DNA from 3 places in the Klebsiella sp. I138 genome. Region 1 is predicted to be linked to each of the others. Evidence: predicted binding sites of a transcription regulator. Region 1 holds the regulator's gene; each other region holds the start of a gene.
The links. Region 1 encodes PurR, which represses purine synthesis genes. Its sites were predicted from a motif close to CANGCAAACGTTTGCNTG; they were not measured.

Region 1 (6,136 bases):
CACCCAATGCGGGCGGCGAGCCGGAAGGCGAGCTGGCAGCTGCCATCAACCAGTCTTTCGGCAGCTTTGCAGATTTTAAAGCGAAGTTTACCGATGCGGCAGCGAAGAACTTTGGCGCAGGCTGGACATGGCTGGTTAAAAATGCCGATGGCAGCCTGAGCATTGTCTCCACCAGCAACGCTGGCACGCCGTTGACCGGCGACGCCAAACCGCTGCTGACCGTGGATGTCTGGGAACATGCCTATTACATTGACTACCGTAACGCTCGCCCTGAGTATCTGGCGCACTTCTGGGCGCTGGTAAACTGGACGTTTGTCGCAGCCAATCTGGCGGCATAAAACGTTTACGCAGAAGGGGCAACCCTTCTGCGAATAAATCTACTGCCCGGCAAACGCCTCTTCCGGTTGCGAACGGCCGCCAAACAGCACCAGCAGCAGAGCCAGACCAGCAATAATCGCCCCCATCACCGGTACGAAGGCATAGCCCAGCCCGCCGGAAATTACCGCGCCACCGGCTGCCGCACCCAGCGCATTCCCCAGGTTAAACGCCCCGATGTTCACCGAAGATGACAGTCCCGGCGCTTCATGAGCCACTCTCATTACCCGCATTTGCAGCGGCGGAACCACGGCGAAGGTTGCCGCACCCCAGACCACCATACTGATAGCGGCCCCCAACGGCGTCTGAGCGAGCAGCGGAATGGCCAGCATAATTACCATCAGCAGCAATAGAAAACCCTTTAGCGTCCCGGAGACGGAGCGGTCGGCAAATTTACCGCCCAGGTAGTTCCCCAGGGAGAAGCCGACGCCGATCAACACCAGCATCGCGGTGACGAACAGCGGTGAAGCATGCGTAATGGTGTGCAGCACCGGTGAAATATAGGTATAGAGCGTAAACATGGCCCCCGCGCCGAGCACGGTGGTCAGCAGCGCAGATAGCACCTGCGGGCGGAGCAGCACGGAGAGCTCCTGCTTAACATTCGGCCGATCGCCGGCGCTACCTTCAGGCAACGAGAACCACAGGCTGACCATCGCCACCAGCCCCAGCCCCGCAGTCGCCAGGAATGACATTCGCCAGCCGATTGTTTCGCCCAGCCAGGTTGCCGCCGGAACGCCGCCAATGTTGGCGATGGTCAATCCCATAAACATGGTCGCCACCGCACTGGCCTGCTTATGTTTCGGCACCACGCTCGCCGCCACCACCGAACCAAGGCCAAAGAAAGCGCCGTGATTCAGGCTGGTGATAATACGTGAGAGCAGCAGCGTGGTGTAATCCGGCGCCATTGAAGAGAGGACGTTACCCAGGGTGAATATCGCCATCAGAAATATCAGCGCATTTCTGCGCGCGCGATGAGAGAGCAGCAACGTCATTAACGGCGCTCCGACCATCACGCCAATCGCATAAGCGCTGATCAGCATCCCCGCCGCAGGAATAGAGACGTCGACGCCCCTGGCAATCACCGGCAGCAGTCCCATCGGGGAAAACTCCGTTGTGCCAATACCAAACGCGCCTATCGCCAGCGCTAACAAGGGAAAGTTGATTTTCATTCAATGACTCCAGCAGACCGTCATCAGCGACGGTATCTCATCAGAAGTCAAAAGCATGACATCAATCACAAAAAAACAGAAGTAAACGAAATGACAAAAGATTTTTGCGAAATTGATAATAATGGGGAATATTGGGGGAAAGAGGCCTCTCCCCCGACAAAATCAGTGCAGTACCGCTGTCAGCCCGGCGGCAACAATAAGACCCAGGACAATAATCGTTGTTGTCAGCGAAAACTTTAAATCTGTATCCATCAATTTTCCCCCCAGTTATCCCCACACGAAAAGTGAGCTTGCTCATTTTTACACAATATAGCGTAAAAATCTTCTGAGATTTAGGGTGATGCACATTTTTGCTCTTCCCCTTTGCCGCAAGATCGGACAAAATCCCACGCTAATTTGAAAGCGTATCGGCCATTGACCCCTTCCTGTCGTTCTGTGTCGTTTTCCCGACGTGATGCAATGTTGAACATTGTATTCAGGGTGTGTATAGGCAAACGTTTACGTATCGATAATCAGACGATCAGGTCAAGGTCTGGAGTGAGAAGTAATGGCAACAATTAAAGATGTAGCGAAGCGCGCAAACGTTTCCACTACAACAGTTTCACATGTAATTAACAAAACCCGCTTCGTTGCTGAAGAAACCCGCAACGCGGTTTGGGCGGCTATCAAAGAACTGCACTATTCCCCAAGTGCCGTGGCGCGAAGCCTGAAGGTTAATCACACCAAATCGATTGGCCTGCTGGCCACCAGCAGCGAAGCGGCCTATTTCGCTGAGATTATTGAAGCCGTAGAAAAGAGCTGTTTCCAGAAAGGCTATACCCTGATTCTGGGCAATGCGTGGAACGATCTCGAAAAGCAGCAGGCCTACCTGTCGATGATGGCGCAAAAGCGCGTTGATGGTCTGCTGGTCATGTGTTCCGAATACCCGGAATCGGTTCTCAGCATGCTGGAAGAGTATCGCCATATTCCCATGGTGGTGATGGACTGGGGTGAAGCAAAAGCTGACTTTACCGATTCAGTCATCGATAACGCCTTTGAAGGCGGCTATATGGCCGGCCGTTACCTGGTCGAACGCGGCCACCGCGAGATCGGCGTGATCCCAGGCCCGCTGGAACGCAATACCGGCGCCGGGCGCCTGGCGGGCTTTATGCAGGCCATGGAAGAAGCGCAGATCGTCGTGCCGGAAAACTGGATTGTTCAGGGGGACTTCGAACCAGAATCTGGCTATCGCGCAATGCAGCAGATCCTCAGTCAGCAGCATCGCCCGACGGCGGTCTTCTGCGGCGGCGATATTATGGCGATGGGTGCAATCTGCGCCGCAGACGAGATGGGCCTGCGCGTTCCGCAGGACATTTCCCTGATCGGCTATGATAACGTGCGCAACGCCCGCTATTTCAGCCCGGCGTTGACCACCATTCACCAGCCGAAAGATTCTCTCGGCGAAGCAGCCTTCAACATGTTGTTGGATCGTATCGTTAACAAGCGCGAAGAGTCGCAGTCTATCGAAGTCCACCCTCGTCTGGTCGAGCGTCGCTCCGTCGTCGACGGCCCGTTCGTCGACTACCGCCGCTAAATGTCCCTACGGCGCCGGTCACTCCGGCGCCCGCAGCCACTCCCGGTTTAACGTTTCACTGTCGCCCAGATAATCCAGCAGCCATGACAGCGCCGGAGACGTGTCGCTCTGCTGCCAGGTCAGACAGCACGCGGCATCCGGGAACGGGTTCTCCAGCTCAAGCGCCGTCCATTCGCCGCAATCGATCCATGGGCGAGCAAAATGGGTCGGCACCATTCCCACGCACAGTCCCGCCGACAGACAGGTCGCCGATGATTCCCAGTCCGGTACCACCACCCTTTTCTGGTTGTCCAGTAGCCAGGTCGTGCGTTTTGGTAACGATCGGGAGGTGTCTTCTCGCACCAGCGACGGCCAGTTGCGCAACACGTCATCGCTGAGCGGCCCCGTCATCTGCGCCAGCGGATGATGGCTCGCTACCACGCAATGCCAGCTCAGCATGCCCATATCGCGGAAGGCGTAGCGCCCACCCACTGGAATCGAACGGGTTGCGCCGATGGCCAGCTCCACGCGACCGTCGGCCAGCGCATCCCAGACGCCGTTGAACACTTCCTGAAACACAATCAGTTCGACATCCGGAAAATGGCGATAGAAATCGACAATCATTTGCCGCATCCGTGCTGACTTAACAATGTCATCGACGGCTATCGACAGCTGGCCGCGCCAGCCGTTGGCTATCTGCTGACACTGCTGACGGGTGATCTGCATTTTTTTGATAACAGAGCGCCCTTCCTGTAAAAACCAGACCCCGGCCGGCGTTAATTCGACGTCGCGATGGCGACGTTCAAACAGCGGCACCGCCAGCCACTCCTCCAGTTGACGTACGGTATAACTGACCGCTGAGGGTACGCGGTGTAGTTCCTGTGCCGCCGCGCTAAAGCTCCCGTTGCGGGCCACAGCATCAACAACTTCCAGTGAGTATTCGGACCACATATTCTGCCTGCAAAAATTTTGAATGCATGTAGCAAATATTAGCGTTTCACAAGCCAGAATGCACTCCCTACACTCTGCGGCATCATACCTGCATCAGAAGAAAGAGAACGTTATGCAACAACCCGGGAAAGGATTTTTAGTTTGGCTGGCGGGACTCAGCGTGCTGGGTTTCCTGGCTACCGACATGTATCTGCCGGCCTTTTCGGCCATTCAGCAAGATCTCAATACCTCTGCGGCATCGGTCAGCGCCAGCCTGAGCCTGTTCCTCGCCGGCTTCGCCATCGGGCAGCTGTTCTGGGGCCCGCTTTCAGACCGCTACGGCCGCAAACCGGTTCTGCTGATCGGACTGACAATTTTCGCTATCAGCTGCCTGGGCATGCTGTGGGTTCGCGATGCTACGCTGATGCTGGTACTTCGCTTTATTCAGGCAATCGGCGTCTGCGCGGCGGCGGTCACCTGGCAGGCGATGGTTACGGACTATTATCCCGCCCAGCGCACTAACCGCATTTTCGCCACCATCATGCCGCTGGTTGGCTTATCGCCGGCCCTCGCACCCTTGCTCGGCAGCTGGCTGCTCGCGCATCTGGAATGGCAGGCCATCTTTGCCACTCTTTTCGCCATCACCCTGCTACTGATGGTGCCCGCCCTGCGTCTGAAGCCGGTCATCAAGCCGACGGGAGGCAGCGAGAAAAAACTGACGTTTATGACGCTGCTGCGCTCGCGCGAATACAGCGGAAACGTACTGATTTACGCCGCCTGCTCCGCCAGCTTTTTTGCCTGGCTGACCGGGTCACCGTTTATTCTGCATGACATGGGCTATAGCCCGACCGCTATTGGTTTAAGCTATGTTCCGCAGACGATCGCCTTTTTAGTCGGCGGCTACGGGTGCCGGGCAGCGCTGCAAAAATGGCAGGGTCAACAGCTGCTGCCGTGGCTGCTGGTTATTTTCGCCGTCAGCGTTGCCGCGACCTGGATGGTGGGGCTGGTTGAGAATGTGTCAATTATTGCGGTGATGGTTCCCTTCTGCGTAATGGCTATCGTCAACGGCGGGATTTATCCTATCGTTGTCGCCCAGGCGTTGAAGCCGTTCCCACAGGCAACAGGTCGCGCCGCAGCGCTGCAAAATACCCTGCAGCTGGGACTGTGCTTCCTGACCAGCCTACTGGTCTCTGCGTTAATTGCCACGCCGCTGCTGACGACCACCAGCGTCATGCTGGTCTCCATCGTACTGGCCGGGATAGGCTATTTGATGCAGCGGCAGGCTACTTGCCTGACGGCCGAATCGTCGCACGCATAAATGCGTTTCAGTGATGTTACGGCCCAGTAATTAGCCTGCTAATATATTTTTATTGAAAGGCCGTTATCAGCGGCCTATACTGGATCCTGCTTCACATAAATAGAAATTTTTTTGATTTTAACGGGGGCAGGATGCATCCCGTTTCACCATGGAAGGCCTTTCGGCAAGGGTTATCACCCTTCCTCTGTTCTACGTCGGATAGCTGCTTCACGGATATTCCGTGAGATTTCTCACAAAGCCAAAAAAGCGTCTACGCTGTTTTAAGGTTCTGATCACTTGGGCGTGATGGAGAAGCTATGAGTTCATCGTGTATAGAAGAAGTCAGTGTACCAAACGACGACTGGTACCGAATTACTGCCGAGTTACTCGGCCGTGCGGGCATTGAAATCAATGGTCCTGCCCCCTCCGATATCCGGATTAAAAACCCGCTCTTTTTTAAGCGCGTTCTCCAGGAAGGGTCGCTAGGGTTAGGCGAAAGTTATATGGACGGCTGGTGGGATTGCGAACGGCTGGATATATTCTTCCACAAAGTGTTACGTGCCGGTCTGGAAAGTCAGCTCCCGCATCATCTCAAAGATACATTACGTATCGCGGGCGCTCGCCTGTTCAATCTACAAAGTAAAAAACGCGCCTGGATTGTCGGCAAAGAACACTACGACCTCGGCAACGACCTTTTCAACCGCATGCTCGATCCCTATATGCAATATTCCTGCGCGTACTGGAAAGATGCGCAATCTCTGGAACAGGCACAGCAGGCAAAATTAGATCTTATTTGCCGCAAACTGCAGCTGG
Region 2 (6,136 bases), 2.1 Mb from region 1:
GATCTAACCCATAAGAATTCTCAGGAATTAGCATACCGCGCCTTGATTAACATTGTCATCTGCCGCTCCGAACCACTACACTAGAATTCAGTACCGTCAATACATCAACCATTTAATAATAACAGATACAAGGACTTACTATGCTTTGGTCGTTTATTGCTGTCTGTTTCTCCGCGTGGCTTTATGTCGATGCATCCTATCGCGGCCCCACGTGGCAACGCTGGGTTTTTAAACCCGTCACGCTGATCCTGCTACTGCTGCTGGCCTGGCAGGCGCCGATGTTCAACGCCATCAGCTACCTGGTGCTCGCCGGGCTGTGCGCCTCGTTACTGGGTGATGCATTAACGCTGCTGCCGCGTCAGCGGGTGATGTATGCGGTGGGCGCCTTTTTCCTGTCGCACCTGCTGTACACAATCTGGTTTGCCAGCCAGATGACAATGTCGTTTTTCTGGCCGCTGCCGCTGGTGCTGCTGGTTATCGGCGCGCTGCTGTTGGCGGTTATCTGGAGTCGGCTGGAAGATCTGCGCATGCCGGTGTTCACCTTCATTGGTATGACGCTGGTGATGGTCTGGCTGGCCGGTGAGCTATGGTTCTTCCGTCCGACAGATACCGCGCTTTCAGGCTTCGCCGGCGCAACATTCCTGCTCCTGAGCAATATCGTCTGGCTGATCAGCCACTATCGCCGTCGTTTTCGCGCCGATAATGCCATCGCCGCCGCCTTCTACTTTGCCGGCCACTTCCTGATCGTCCGCGCACTGTACCTCTAATTTAGCGCTTGACTCTGGAGTCGACTCCAGAGTGTATCCTTTGGGTAATGAGAAAATTATCATTGCCCGGAGGGTCCCATGTCGACGCCAGAAGCTCAGGATAAAAAAGTCCCGCAGTTCTCGTCATTCAAATTAAAGCCGGTTGCCGCCGAGGCTGACAGCTGCTGCACAGAATCAGGCTGTACCGCCAATGCCACTCCCGACAGCGACGCACTCAACGAGGCGCGCTACAGCTGGCTGGTCGAAGGTATGGACTGCGCTGCCTGCGCCCGTAAGGTCGAAAATGCGGTGCGTCAGGTTCCGGGCGTCGGCCAGGTGCAGGTTCTGTTTGCTACCGAAAAACTGCTGGTCAATGCCGATACCGATATCCGCTCAGCCGTAGAAAGCGCAGTGCGTGCCGTGGGCTACACGCTGCGCGATGAAAGCACCCCGCCGCCGGAAACCTCTCGCCTGCGCGAGAACCTGCCACTGATAACGCTGTTGCTGCTGATGGCGCTGAGCTGGGGTCTGGAACAATTTAATCACCCCTTCGGCGAGCTGGCGTTTATTGCCACCACGCTGGTAGGCCTGTGGCCCGTCGCCCGCCAGGCAGTACGCCTGATCCGCAGCGGCAGCTGGTTCGCTATTGAAACACTGATGAGCGTCGCCGCCATCGGGGCGCTGTTTATCGGCGCAACGGCCGAAGCCGCAATGGTGCTGCTGCTGTTCATGATTGGCGAGCGTCTTGAGGGCTGGGCCGCCAGCCGTGCCCGTCAGGGCGTGAGCGCCCTGATGGCGTTAAAACCCGATACCGCCACTCGCCTGCGTGACGGCGTGCGGGAAACCGTCGCCCAGCGCGATCTCCGCCCCGGCGACGTCATTGAAGTCGCGGCAGGCGGTCGTTTACCCGCAGATGGTCAGTTGAACACGCCGTTCGCCAGCTTCGACGAGAGCGCCTTAACCGGCGAATCCGTGCCGGTCGAACGCCATTCCGGCGAGCGCGTGGCGGCAGGGGCTACCAGCGTCGACCGCCTGGTTCAGCTAACGGTGATTTCAGAGCCGGGTGACAGCGCCATTGACCGCATTCTGAAGCTGATTGAAGAGGCAGAGGAACGCCGGGCACCAATTGAACGCTTTATCGATCGCTTCAGCCGGGTCTATACGCCGGCCATTATGGCCATCGCCCTGCTGGTCGCTATCGTACCGCCGCTGTTTTTTGCCGCCACGTGGCTGCCGTGGATCTACAAGGGTCTGACGCTGCTGCTGATCGGTTGCCCCTGTGCGCTGGTTATTTCCACTCCGGCGGCCATTACGTCCGGGCTGGCAGTGGCGGCCCGTCGCGGTGCCCTGATTAAAGGGGGGGCAGCGCTTGAGCAACTGGGCCGCGTACGCCAGGTGGCCTTTGACAAGACCGGGACGTTGACCGTCGGCCAACCGCGCGTCACCGCCGCAATCCCGCTGAATGACGAAGATGAAAATAACCTGCTGGCACTGGCCGCGGCGGTAGAACAAGGCTCCAGCCACCCGCTGGCGCAGGCTATCGTGCGCGAAGCTCAGCAACGCCAGCTGGTGATTCCGTCCGCCCGCGACCAGCGTGCGCTGGCAGGTTCCGGTATTGAAGCCGAAGTCGACGGCCGTCGCGTCTTGATTTGCGCGGCGGGTAACGGTGCGGCTCCCCGGCATGAGGCGCAGATTCAACAGCTTGAAAGCGCCGGTCAGACGGTGGTACTGGTGCTGCGCGAGCAGTCTCTGCTCGGCATTCTGGCACTGCAGGATACGCTGCGCGATGACGCCCGCCAGGCGGTCGATGACCTGCATCGTCTGGGAGTGCAAGGGGTGATCCTCACCGGCGATAATCCGCGTGCAGCGGCCGCCATTGCCGGAGAGCTGGGGCTGGAATTCCGTGCCGGGCTGCTGCCAGCCGATAAAGTGGAAGCGGTTACGGCGCTCAACGCCGCTGCACCGCTGGCCATGGTCGGGGACGGGATTAATGACGCACCGGCGATGAAGGCCGCCACCATCGGCATTGCGATGGGCAGCGGAACCGACGTGGCGCTGGAAACCGCCGATGCCGCCCTGACGCATAATCGCTTAACTGGTCTGGCGCAGATGATCTCTCTGGCCCGAGCCACCCACGCCAACATCCGCCAGAACATCGCGATTGCGCTTGGGCTGAAGGGCATTTTCCTTATCACCACGCTGCTCGGACTGACCGGGCTGTGGCTGGCCGTGCTGGCCGATACGGGGGCGACGGTGCTGGTGACCGCAAACGCCCTGCGACTGTTACGTAAGAAATAAGCGGAGAGACCCCGGTGGCGCGTTGCCTACCGGGGCTACGGGAGCCAGAGATCTTTGTCCTTGGCAGCGCGGTACGCAAACCCGTGCTTAATGGCTTTTGCGAATCAGATAACGGTAGGGCAGCGCCTCGGTTTCCTGCGCAACCAGCTCATGTTCCATAAAGCGGCAAAAGCCCGGAATATCGCGAGTTGTAGCCGGATCGTCGGCGATAATCAGCAGCGTCTCGCCCACCGGCATCGTACGTACGGTCTTACGCACCATCATCACTGGCTCCGGGCAACGCAGGCCCTGAGCATCCAGAGTGTGGTCAGGACTGGAGAAAAGTTCGGTCATTTTCATCTCACATCAACAAAACGGCCCTAGTTTACCCCCACTTTTCCGCTACGCAAGCCAGGTTAACGTTTGCGCGAAAAACAACCGTTGCATTACCTGCTCAACGCAGTATCATTCTGCCGCTTCACGCTGGTACACGCACGCTGGCAAGCCACCGCGCGAGTATTGATTTATTGGGTTCCCTCACCCCAATCACTAAAAAGGTCACAATATGAGTCCATTTACGACGTCACAGCGTCAAAAAGCGCTGGTCTGGCTTTCTCTTTTCCATTTGCTGGTTATCACCTCCAGTAACTATCTGGTGCAGCTCCCGATCTCCATTTTTGGTTTTCATACCACCTGGGGTGCATTCAGCTTTCCGTTTATCTTCCTGGCAACCGATCTGACGGTGCGAATTTTCGGCGCTCCGCTGGCGCGACGCATTATCCTTGCGGTGATGGTCCCTGCGCTGCTGATCTCCTATGGCGTTTCGTCCCTGTTCTATATGGGCGAGTGGCAAGGTTTTGCTGCGCTGACCCACTTTAACCTGTTCGTCGCTCGTATCGCTGCCGCCAGCTTTATGGCCTACGCGCTGGGCCAGATCCTCGATGTCCACGTCTTTAACCGCCTGCGGCAGAACCGTCGCTGGTGGCTGGCGCCAACCGCCTCTACCCTGTTCGGCAACGTCAGCGATACCCTGGCCTTTTTCTTCATTGCGTTCTGGCGCAGCCCGGACCCGTTTATGGCGGCAAACTGGGGAGAAATCGCGATTGTCGACTACAGCTTCAAGGTACTGATTAGCATTGCTTTCTTCCTGCCGATGTATGGCATGCTGTTGAATATGCTGATGAAAAAACTGGCAGATAAATCTGATTTATCAGCATTGCAGCCAGGTTAAGAGTACTCGCAGGCTGATGTGATAAGATACGCGGATGAGCCGTTAATGGCCGTTTATCGAAAGGAAGATGTCAATGCGCAATTTGGTTAAATATGTCGGTATTGGCCTGCTGGTTATGGGGCTTGCGGCCTGTGATAACAGCGATTCAAAAGCGCCAACCGAAGGGGCAGCAGCAGAAAGCAACGCCAGTGGGCAAAATATCAGCCTGCTGGATGGGAAGCTGAGTTTCTCCCTGCCAGCAGGAATGACCGACCAGAGCGGCAAGCTGGGAACCCAGGCCAACAACATGCACGTCTATTCTGACGTCACCGGGCAGAAAGCAGTGATCGTGATTGTCGGCGACACCACCAGTGAAGAATTAAGCGTGCTGGCTCAGCGCCTGGAAGATCAGCAGCGCAGCCGCGATCCGCAGCTGCAGGTTGTCACTAATAAATCAATTGAGATCAAAGGTCACACGCTGCAACAGCTGGACAGCATCATCTCCGCCAAGGGGCAGACCGCCTGGTCTTCCGTTATCCTCGGCAAGGTTGACGATAAGCTGCTGACCCTGCAGATCACGCTGCCGGCAGACAACCAGCAGCAGGCGCAAAGCGCGGCTGAAAACATCATCAACACCCTCGTCATCCAGTAACTACTGGCCCGACGCCGCGGCCTCCGGAGCAACAACCGGGGGCCGTTTTTTTAACCGCCAGCTTAGCAACAGCGCCACCGCAACCAGCCCCGCCGCCGCCAGATAAATCGTAGAAATCCCGGCCCATGCCATCAGCAGCCCGGCAAGCGGACCGGTAATCCCTAAAGACAGATCCATAAATACCGTATAGGTCGCCAGCGCCGAACCCTGATTCTGCTGCGGCACCGCCTTCACCGCGACCACCCCCAGCGCAGGGAAGACCAGTGAAAAACCGGCACCGGCAAAGAAGGTCCCGATTTTCGCCATCAGCGAGCTATCAGCCAGCCCCACCAGCAAGAGCCCGGCAATCTCAACGCTAAAGCACAGCATCGCGACGTTGAGTCCCCCCAGACGATTAATCCCGTTGGGGAACAACAGACGCGTGCCAACAAACGCGCAGCTAAACAGCGTCAGCGCAAACGCCGCGCCGTCCCAGCCTTTCGCGTCGTAAAACAGGGTAATAAACGTCGCGATCGTACCAAACCCGGCAGAAGCCAGCGCCAGAGCCATTCCATACGGCCAGACCCGGCCAAGCACGGCGCGAAATGACATCGCCTTGCCCTTTGTTGCCCTGACCGCCGCCCTCGGCAGCGCGCACAGGATAGCTATCAGTGCCACGATCATTATCGTCCATGCCAGCCCATGCAGACCCACGAGGGAGTAACAGAGCACGCCCAGCGGCGCCCCCATCGCCATCGCCCCGTAGGTCACGATGCCGTTCCACGAAATAACGCGCCCGATGTGTAACGACCCCACCACGCCCACGCCCCATAGCGTTGAACCAGTGCCAGCAAAGCTTTGCCCGATGCCGAGAATTACGCGGCCAAGACACAGCAGAACCAGGCTAACGAACGGCCAGCCGCTGCTGACAGCCGCCAGCAGATAGCTCGCACCGCTGAGAAAACAGCCGCACAGCCCGAAGACAACGATCTTTTTTGGACCAAGGAGATCGGCATAGCGCCCGGCATGAGGGCGACTGAGGAGGGTTGCGAAATATTGCAGGCTAATCACCAGCCCGGCCCAGAACGCGCTGAATCCCATCACGTCATGCACATAGCCTGGCAGGACGGCTAACGGCAGGCCAATTGTCAGGTAGCTGGCAAAGTTAAACATCACAACTGAGACAATCCGCAGATTGAGGCGCAGTCCATTCAGCGCCGGTTCGTCGACGGGTTCGGGCATCGGGTCCACCAGATTTTTACAACAGTGTTT
Region 3 (6,136 bases), 2.3 Mb from region 1:
TGTCGACGGAGGGGCCGTCGCCAACAACTTCCTGATGCAGTTCCAGTCCGATATCCTGGGCACCCGCGTTGAGCGCCCGGAAGTACGTGAAGTTACGGCGCTGGGAGCCGCTTATCTGGCAGGTCTGGCCGTAGGCTTCTGGCAGAATCTGGATGAGCTGCAGGAGAAAGCGGTCATTGAGCGTGAATTCCGTCCGGGTATCGAAACCACCGAGCGTAACTACCGCTACAGCGGCTGGAAAAAAGCGGTGAAACGCGCCCTGGCATGGGAAGAGCACGACGAGTCATAACCCGAAAATGCCCGGCGGCGCTGTACTGACCGGGCTACGGACCTTTACCAGGCAATCCCCTATGGATTTCGGGTCACAGGAAGGCGACAAGTGCGCGCATCCCCGGTCACATAGATAACTCTGTGACCGGGGTAAGCAAACGTAGTCAACGCACCTGTGGCCTGAAAGACGACGGGGATTTAGCCAAAGATCGGCAGCAGCAAATACAACTTAATCACCAGCGCATTCACAATATCGATAAAGAACGCGCCAACCATCGGCACCACCAGAAATGCCATATGGGACGGACCAAAACGGTCGGTGATCGCCTGCATATTGGCAATCGCCGTCGGCGTTGCGCCGAGACCAAAGCCACAGTGACCGGCAGCCAGCACGGCGGCATCATAGTTTTTACCCATCATGCGGTAGGTAACGAAAATCGAATACAGCGCCATCGCTACCGCCTGCACCGCGAGGATGGCAAGCATCGGCAGCGCCAGCGAAGCCAGCTCCCACAGTTTCAGGCTCATCAGCGCCATGGCGAGGAACAGCGACAAGCTGACGTTACCCAGTATCGATACCGCCCGGTCAAACACGCGATAGAAGCCCGCCAGCGCCAGACCGTTGCTGAGGATCACGCCGATAAACAGCACGCAGACAAAGGTCGGCAATTCCAGCACGGTTCCCATCAGCAGTTGCGCAACCACCCTCCCGAGCGTCAGACAGATTGCGATTAAGGCAATACTTTCGATCAGCACCAGCGAGGTGATCATCCGGCCCATCTCTGGCTTTTCAAACGCGGTAGGCGCCAGCTGGTCGTCCGGCGTTCCGTCCGGAGAAGAGGAGTGTTTAACCAGATAACGCGCTACCGGGCCGCCAATCAGCCCACCCAGCACCAGGCCGAAGGTGGCGCAGGCCATTGCCACTTCGGTGGCGTTGGCAAAACCGTAACGTTCTACAAACAGCTTACTCCACGCTGCGCCGGTACCATGGCCACCAGAGAGGGTGATCGAACCGGCCAGCAGGCCCATCAGCGGGTCCAGACCCAGCAGCTTTGCCATGCCAATGCCGAGGGCGTTTTGCAGCAGCAGCAGACCCACCACCACAATCAGAAACGTCCCCAGTACTTTACCGCCTGCCCGCAGGCTGGCCAGGTTAGCGTTAAGCCCGATCGTCGCAAAGAACGCCAGCATCAGCGGGTCTTTCAGGCTCATATCAAAATCGATTTCCCAACCCATGCTTTTTTTCAGCACCAGCAGCGCCAGTGCCACCAGCAGGCCACCCGCGACGGGTTCAGGGATAGTGTATTTCTTCAGGAAGGGGACTTTCTGGACGAGTTGTCTGCCTAGTAGCAGCACCAGTGTTGCGGCAACAAGCGTCGATAAGGTATCGAGGTGAAACATAAAAAAGAGCTCCTTATTTGCGCATGATTCATTCACACGCGACGGTATTCCCGGTGTCGATAGATTCTCGTCTTGAGAAATCGGAGCCAGATTTTAAGCAGAAGCGCCTGGCAAATAACAGGAAAAGATAGTTTGTTTTGATATTGATGCGATCAAGCATACAAAATGTTAATAAAATATCCGCGGTGGTTTTTTGTATAAAAATTTCCCGCCAAAGAGTGGCAAACGTTTGCTTTTGCACTACAGTCCGATAAAATTCCCGCTTTGCCACCTTGGGATTGTTTGTGATGTCCGTTAACACCGCCGAGTCAGAAGCCGCGCAACCGGTTGCGCATAAAACAACCAGCGAATTAATCTACCGCCTCGAAGACCGCCCGCCGCTGCCGCAAACCCTGTTCGCCGCTTTTCAGCACCTGCTGGCGATGTTTGTCGCGGTCATCACGCCGGCGTTGTTAATCTGTCAGGCGCTGGGCCTTCCGGCTCAGGACACACAGCACGTCATCAGTATGTCGCTGTTCGCTTCCGGTGTGGCATCCATCATTCAGATTAAAGCCTGGGGACCGGTCGGGTCCGGACTGCTGTCGATTCAGGGCACCAGCTTTAACTTCGTTGCCCCGCTGATTATGGGCGGCACCGCGCTGAAAACCGGCGGAGCCGATGTACCAACGATGATGGCCGCGCTGTTTGGCACGCTAATGCTGGCAAGCTGCACGGAAATGGTCATCTCTCGGGTCCTGCATCTGGCCCGGCGGGTCATTACGCCGCTGGTCTCCGGCGTGGTGGTAATGATTATCGGTCTGTCGCTGATTCAGGTCGGGCTGACCTCCATCGGCGGTGGCTACTCCGCTATGGCTGACCATACCTTCGGCGCGCCGAAAAACCTGCTGCTGGCGGGTATTGTTCTGGCGCTGATCATTATTCTTAACCGCCAGCGCAACCCTTACCTGCGCATCGCCTCCCTGGTTATTGCCATGGCGGCAGGCTATCTGGCGGCCTGGCTGCTCGATATGCTGCCAACCAACAGCGCACCGGTAAACGACAGCCTGATTATGGTGCCAACCCCGCTCTATTACGGTCTGGGCATCGACTGGAGCCTGCTGCTGCCGCTGATGCTGGTCTTTATGATTACTTCGCTGGAAACCATCGGCGATATCACCGCCACGTCCGACGTATCCGAACAGCCGGTCTCCGGCCCGCTGTATATGAAACGTCTGAAAGGTGGCGTACTGGCTAACGGCCTGAACTCCTTTGTCTCCGCCGTCTTTAATACCTTCCCGAACTCCTGCTTCGGCCAGAATAACGGCGTGATTCAGTTGACCGGCGTCGCCAGCCGCTACGTCGGCTTCGTGGTGGCACTGATGCTGATCGTACTGGGCCTGTTCCCGGCGGTCAGCGGCTTTGTCCAGCACATTCCGGAACCGGTGCTCGGCGGCGCAACGCTGGTGATGTTCGGCACCATTGCCGCGTCCGGCGTGCGTATCGTCTCTCGCGAACCACTGAACCGCCGCGCGATTCTGATTATCGCCCTGTCGCTGGCGGTTGGCCTCGGCGTCTCCCAGCAGCCGCTGATTCTGCAGTTTGCCCCTGACTGGCTGAAGAACCTGCTCTCCTCCGGTATTGCTGCCGGCGGGATTACGGCGATTGTTCTGAATTTGGTTTTCCCTCCAGAGAAGTCGTAATCTTCTTCGCCCCGGCAGCACTTTGTGCGCCGGGGCGGCACCAACACCTGAACCCGTCACGCTGTCATCTAAAAAAACAACTCCTGTCTTGAGGATTGCGCATAAATCGTGCATAACAGCCCTATGTGCACCTCTCAGGATGGAAGATCATGAAATTTCTTGGAAAGCTGGTCCTCTGGCTATCGATCGCCCTGCTGGTCGCCATCGTTGCTGCCTGGTTCCTGCTACAGACCCACTGGGGTTCACGCCAGGCCAGCGCCTGGCTGAGCGAGGGTACCGGCTGGCAGGTCTCCTTCGATGCGATGGATCACAGCTTCTCTTCACCTCTCCATCTACAGCTGCAAAATGTCACTTTCGGGCGCGACGGCAAACCGCCGACTCTGGTGGCTAAAACGGTGGATATTGGCTTCAGTACCCGCCAGTTCAGCGACCCGTTGCACGCCGACGAAATTGTCCTCAGCGACGGGACGTTGAATCTCTCGCCGTCTTCCGCGTCTTTACCTTTTGCCGCCGACCGTTTGCAGTTGCGCAATATGGCGTTTAACAGCCCGGAAACCGGCTGGGCGCTGAGCGCACAGCGCGTCGACGGAGGCGTCAGCCCCTGGGCACCGGAAGCGGGCAATGTACTGGGCAAAAAGGCCCAGATTCAGATGAGTGCGGGGTCGCTGACCCTGAACGGCGTTGACGCCAGTAATGTCTTGATTCAGGGCAGTCTCGATAATGGCGAAGTGACGTTATCCACGCTGGGCGCCGACATCGCGCGTGGTACGCTGACCGGTAACGCCAGACGCAACGCCGACGGCAGCTGGCTGGTGGATAATCTGCAGCTCAACGAAATTCGCCTGCAGAGCGATAAATCGCTGGCGGAATTCTTCACCCCGCTGACCAGCGTCCCTTCGCTGCAAATTGGCCGTCTCGATATGACCGATGCCCGTTTACAGGGGCCGGACTGGGCGGTGACGGATCTCGATCTTAGCCTGCGTAACCTGACCCTGAGCCACGGCGGATGGCAGAGCGATGACGGCACCCTGTCGATGAACGCCAGCGATTTTATTAACGGATCGCTGCATCTGCTTGATCCTATCGCCAATGCTGAATTCTCACCGCAGGGTATTGCGCTGCGCCAGTTCACCTCGCGCTGGGAAGGTGGGATGGTACGGGCTTCTGGCAACTGGCTGCGCGCCGGTAACGCGCTGGTACTGGATGACGCCGCGTTTGCCGGGCTGGAGTACACCCTTCCTGAAAACTGGAAACAGCTGTGGATGGCGTCGCTGCCAACATGGCTGGAAAGCCTGACGCTGAAAAAATTCAGCGCCAGCCGCAATCTCATTATCGATATCGACCCGACGTTCCCGTGGCAGATCACCGCCCTTGACGGCTACGGCGGCGAACTGCAGCTGGTGAAAGATCACCGCTGGGGCGTGTGGAACGGCAGCGCAACGCTGAACGCCGCTGCCGCAACCTTTAACCGCATCGACGTTCGCCGGCCGTCGTTGAAGCTTAACGCCAACGCCTCCACGGTCAATATCAACGAGCTGAGCGCCTTTACCGAGCGCGGCATCCTCCAGGCCACGGCGGCCATTTCGCAGCTCCCCCAGCGTCAGGTCACGCTCAGTCTGAACGGTCGCGGTGTACCGCTGAATATTTTGCAGGAATGGGGCTGGCCAGCGCTACCGGTTTCCGGCGATGGTAACTTCCAGCTGACCGCCAGCGGCAGCGTGCAGGCCGATGCCCCGCTAAAACCAACGGTGAGCGGCCAGCTCAGCGCGGTAAATATGGAAAAACAGCAGGTCGCGCAGGTGATGCGCAACGGTCAGGTAAGCAGCGAACCGACTCAGACTGTCCCCACCCCGCCAGCCCCTTAACGTCCTCCAGCCCTCTCTCCGCCGGTGAGAGGGCATCTTCTTCCACCATGCCATTTTCCGTCCCCACAAGGTATCCCCTTCCCGGCAGCGAAACCTGTGTGCATTTTGCGGCTGTTTGTACCTATTTCCCGCAACATGTTTCCTTCAAAGATCGGAATTGCTATAAACAAATAACTGGAAGTAGATAAAACAATAATCAACCCTATGTAAATATAAAAATAAAGGAACAACTATGTCCGCAATACGTCAACGTATTCTGGAGAATATGCAAAAATTCTCCAGAGCAATGATCGGTGCAGTCTTGTTCTTGCCCGTCATTGGCCTGATTCTGGCACTCAGTTCTGTCTTAACCAACCCAACATTAATTTCTGAAACCAGCTTTTTACATCAGCTCGGACAATTACTCGGCGATACCTTCTGGCCTTTATTCGGCAACCTTGGGTTACTCTTTTGCGTCGGTATTAGTTATGGCCTGGCGAAAGATAAAAAAACAGAAGTCGCGCTGGTTTCGGTCATGTGTTTTATTATGTTTCTGGGCGCCAACCATTCATGGCTGGAGCATATCCACGGTATCGCCGAAAAAATTAATGGCGAATATTACGGAACCGGTCAGACGCAGCTCCTCGGTTTTGTGGTCGTCGATATGGGGGTTTTCCTCGGCATTATCCTCGGCTGCACCATCGCCTGGGTACATAATAAAGTCTCGAACATTGAACTGCCCGGCGCACTGTCGATGTACGGCGGTGCCAAGCTAACGCTGGTGGCGATGACGCCGGTGGTCATTTTCTACGCTATCGCTTTTACCTGGATCTGGCCGTTTATGACCCACGGTATCGGGGCGTTAACCGGGTTTATGAAAAATGCTGGCGTGGCGGGCGTCTTCGTTTACGGCTTCTTTGAAAAATTCCTGATCCCTACCGG

Region 2: tusA (sulfurtransferase TusA) is a predicted target of PurR. The motif match lies at 3,436-3,453, and genes of this name have one in related genera.
Region 3: ACMYSK_RS19870 (nucleobase:cation symporter-2 family protein) is a predicted target of PurR. The motif match lies at 1,890-1,907, and genes of this name have one in related genera.

What each region holds. Positions count from the first base shown of each region.
Region 1 is NZ_CP180447.1:1,087,681-1,093,816, reverse strand. Features, by position in the region: gene sodB (superoxide dismutase [Fe]) at 1-338, shown strand, start outside; gene ACMYSK_RS05045 (MFS transporter) at 378-1,544, opposite strand; gene ACMYSK_RS05040 (YnhF family membrane protein) at 1,707-1,796, opposite strand; gene purR (HTH-type transcriptional repressor PurR) at 2,092-3,117, shown strand; gene punR (DNA-binding transcriptional activator PunR) at 3,136-4,047, opposite strand; gene punC (purine nucleoside transporter PunC) at 4,160-5,344, shown strand; gene cfa (cyclopropane fatty acyl phospholipid synthase) at 5,641-6,136, shown strand, end outside.
Region 2 is NZ_CP180447.1:4,493,401-4,499,536, reverse strand. Features, by position in the region: gene ACMYSK_RS20960 (lysoplasmalogenase) at 141-767, shown strand; gene zntA (Zn(II)/Cd(II)/Pb(II) translocating P-type ATPase ZntA) at 846-3,044, shown strand; gene tusA (sulfurtransferase TusA) at 3,132-3,377, opposite strand; gene ACMYSK_RS20945 (7-cyano-7-deazaguanine/7-aminomethyl-7-deazaguanine transporter) at 3,589-4,254, shown strand; gene ACMYSK_RS20940 (DcrB family lipoprotein) at 4,328-4,885, shown strand; gene ACMYSK_RS20935 (MFS transporter) at 4,886-6,106, opposite strand.
Region 3 is NZ_CP180447.1:4,250,986-4,257,121, reverse strand. Features, by position in the region: gene glpK (glycerol kinase GlpK) at 1-289, shown strand, start outside; gene gltS (sodium/glutamate symporter) at 469-1,671, opposite strand; gene ACMYSK_RS19870 (nucleobase:cation symporter-2 family protein) at 1,959-3,350, shown strand; gene ACMYSK_RS19865 (AsmA family protein) at 3,500-5,215, shown strand; gene ACMYSK_RS19860 (PTS transporter subunit EIIC) at 5,448-6,136, shown strand, end outside.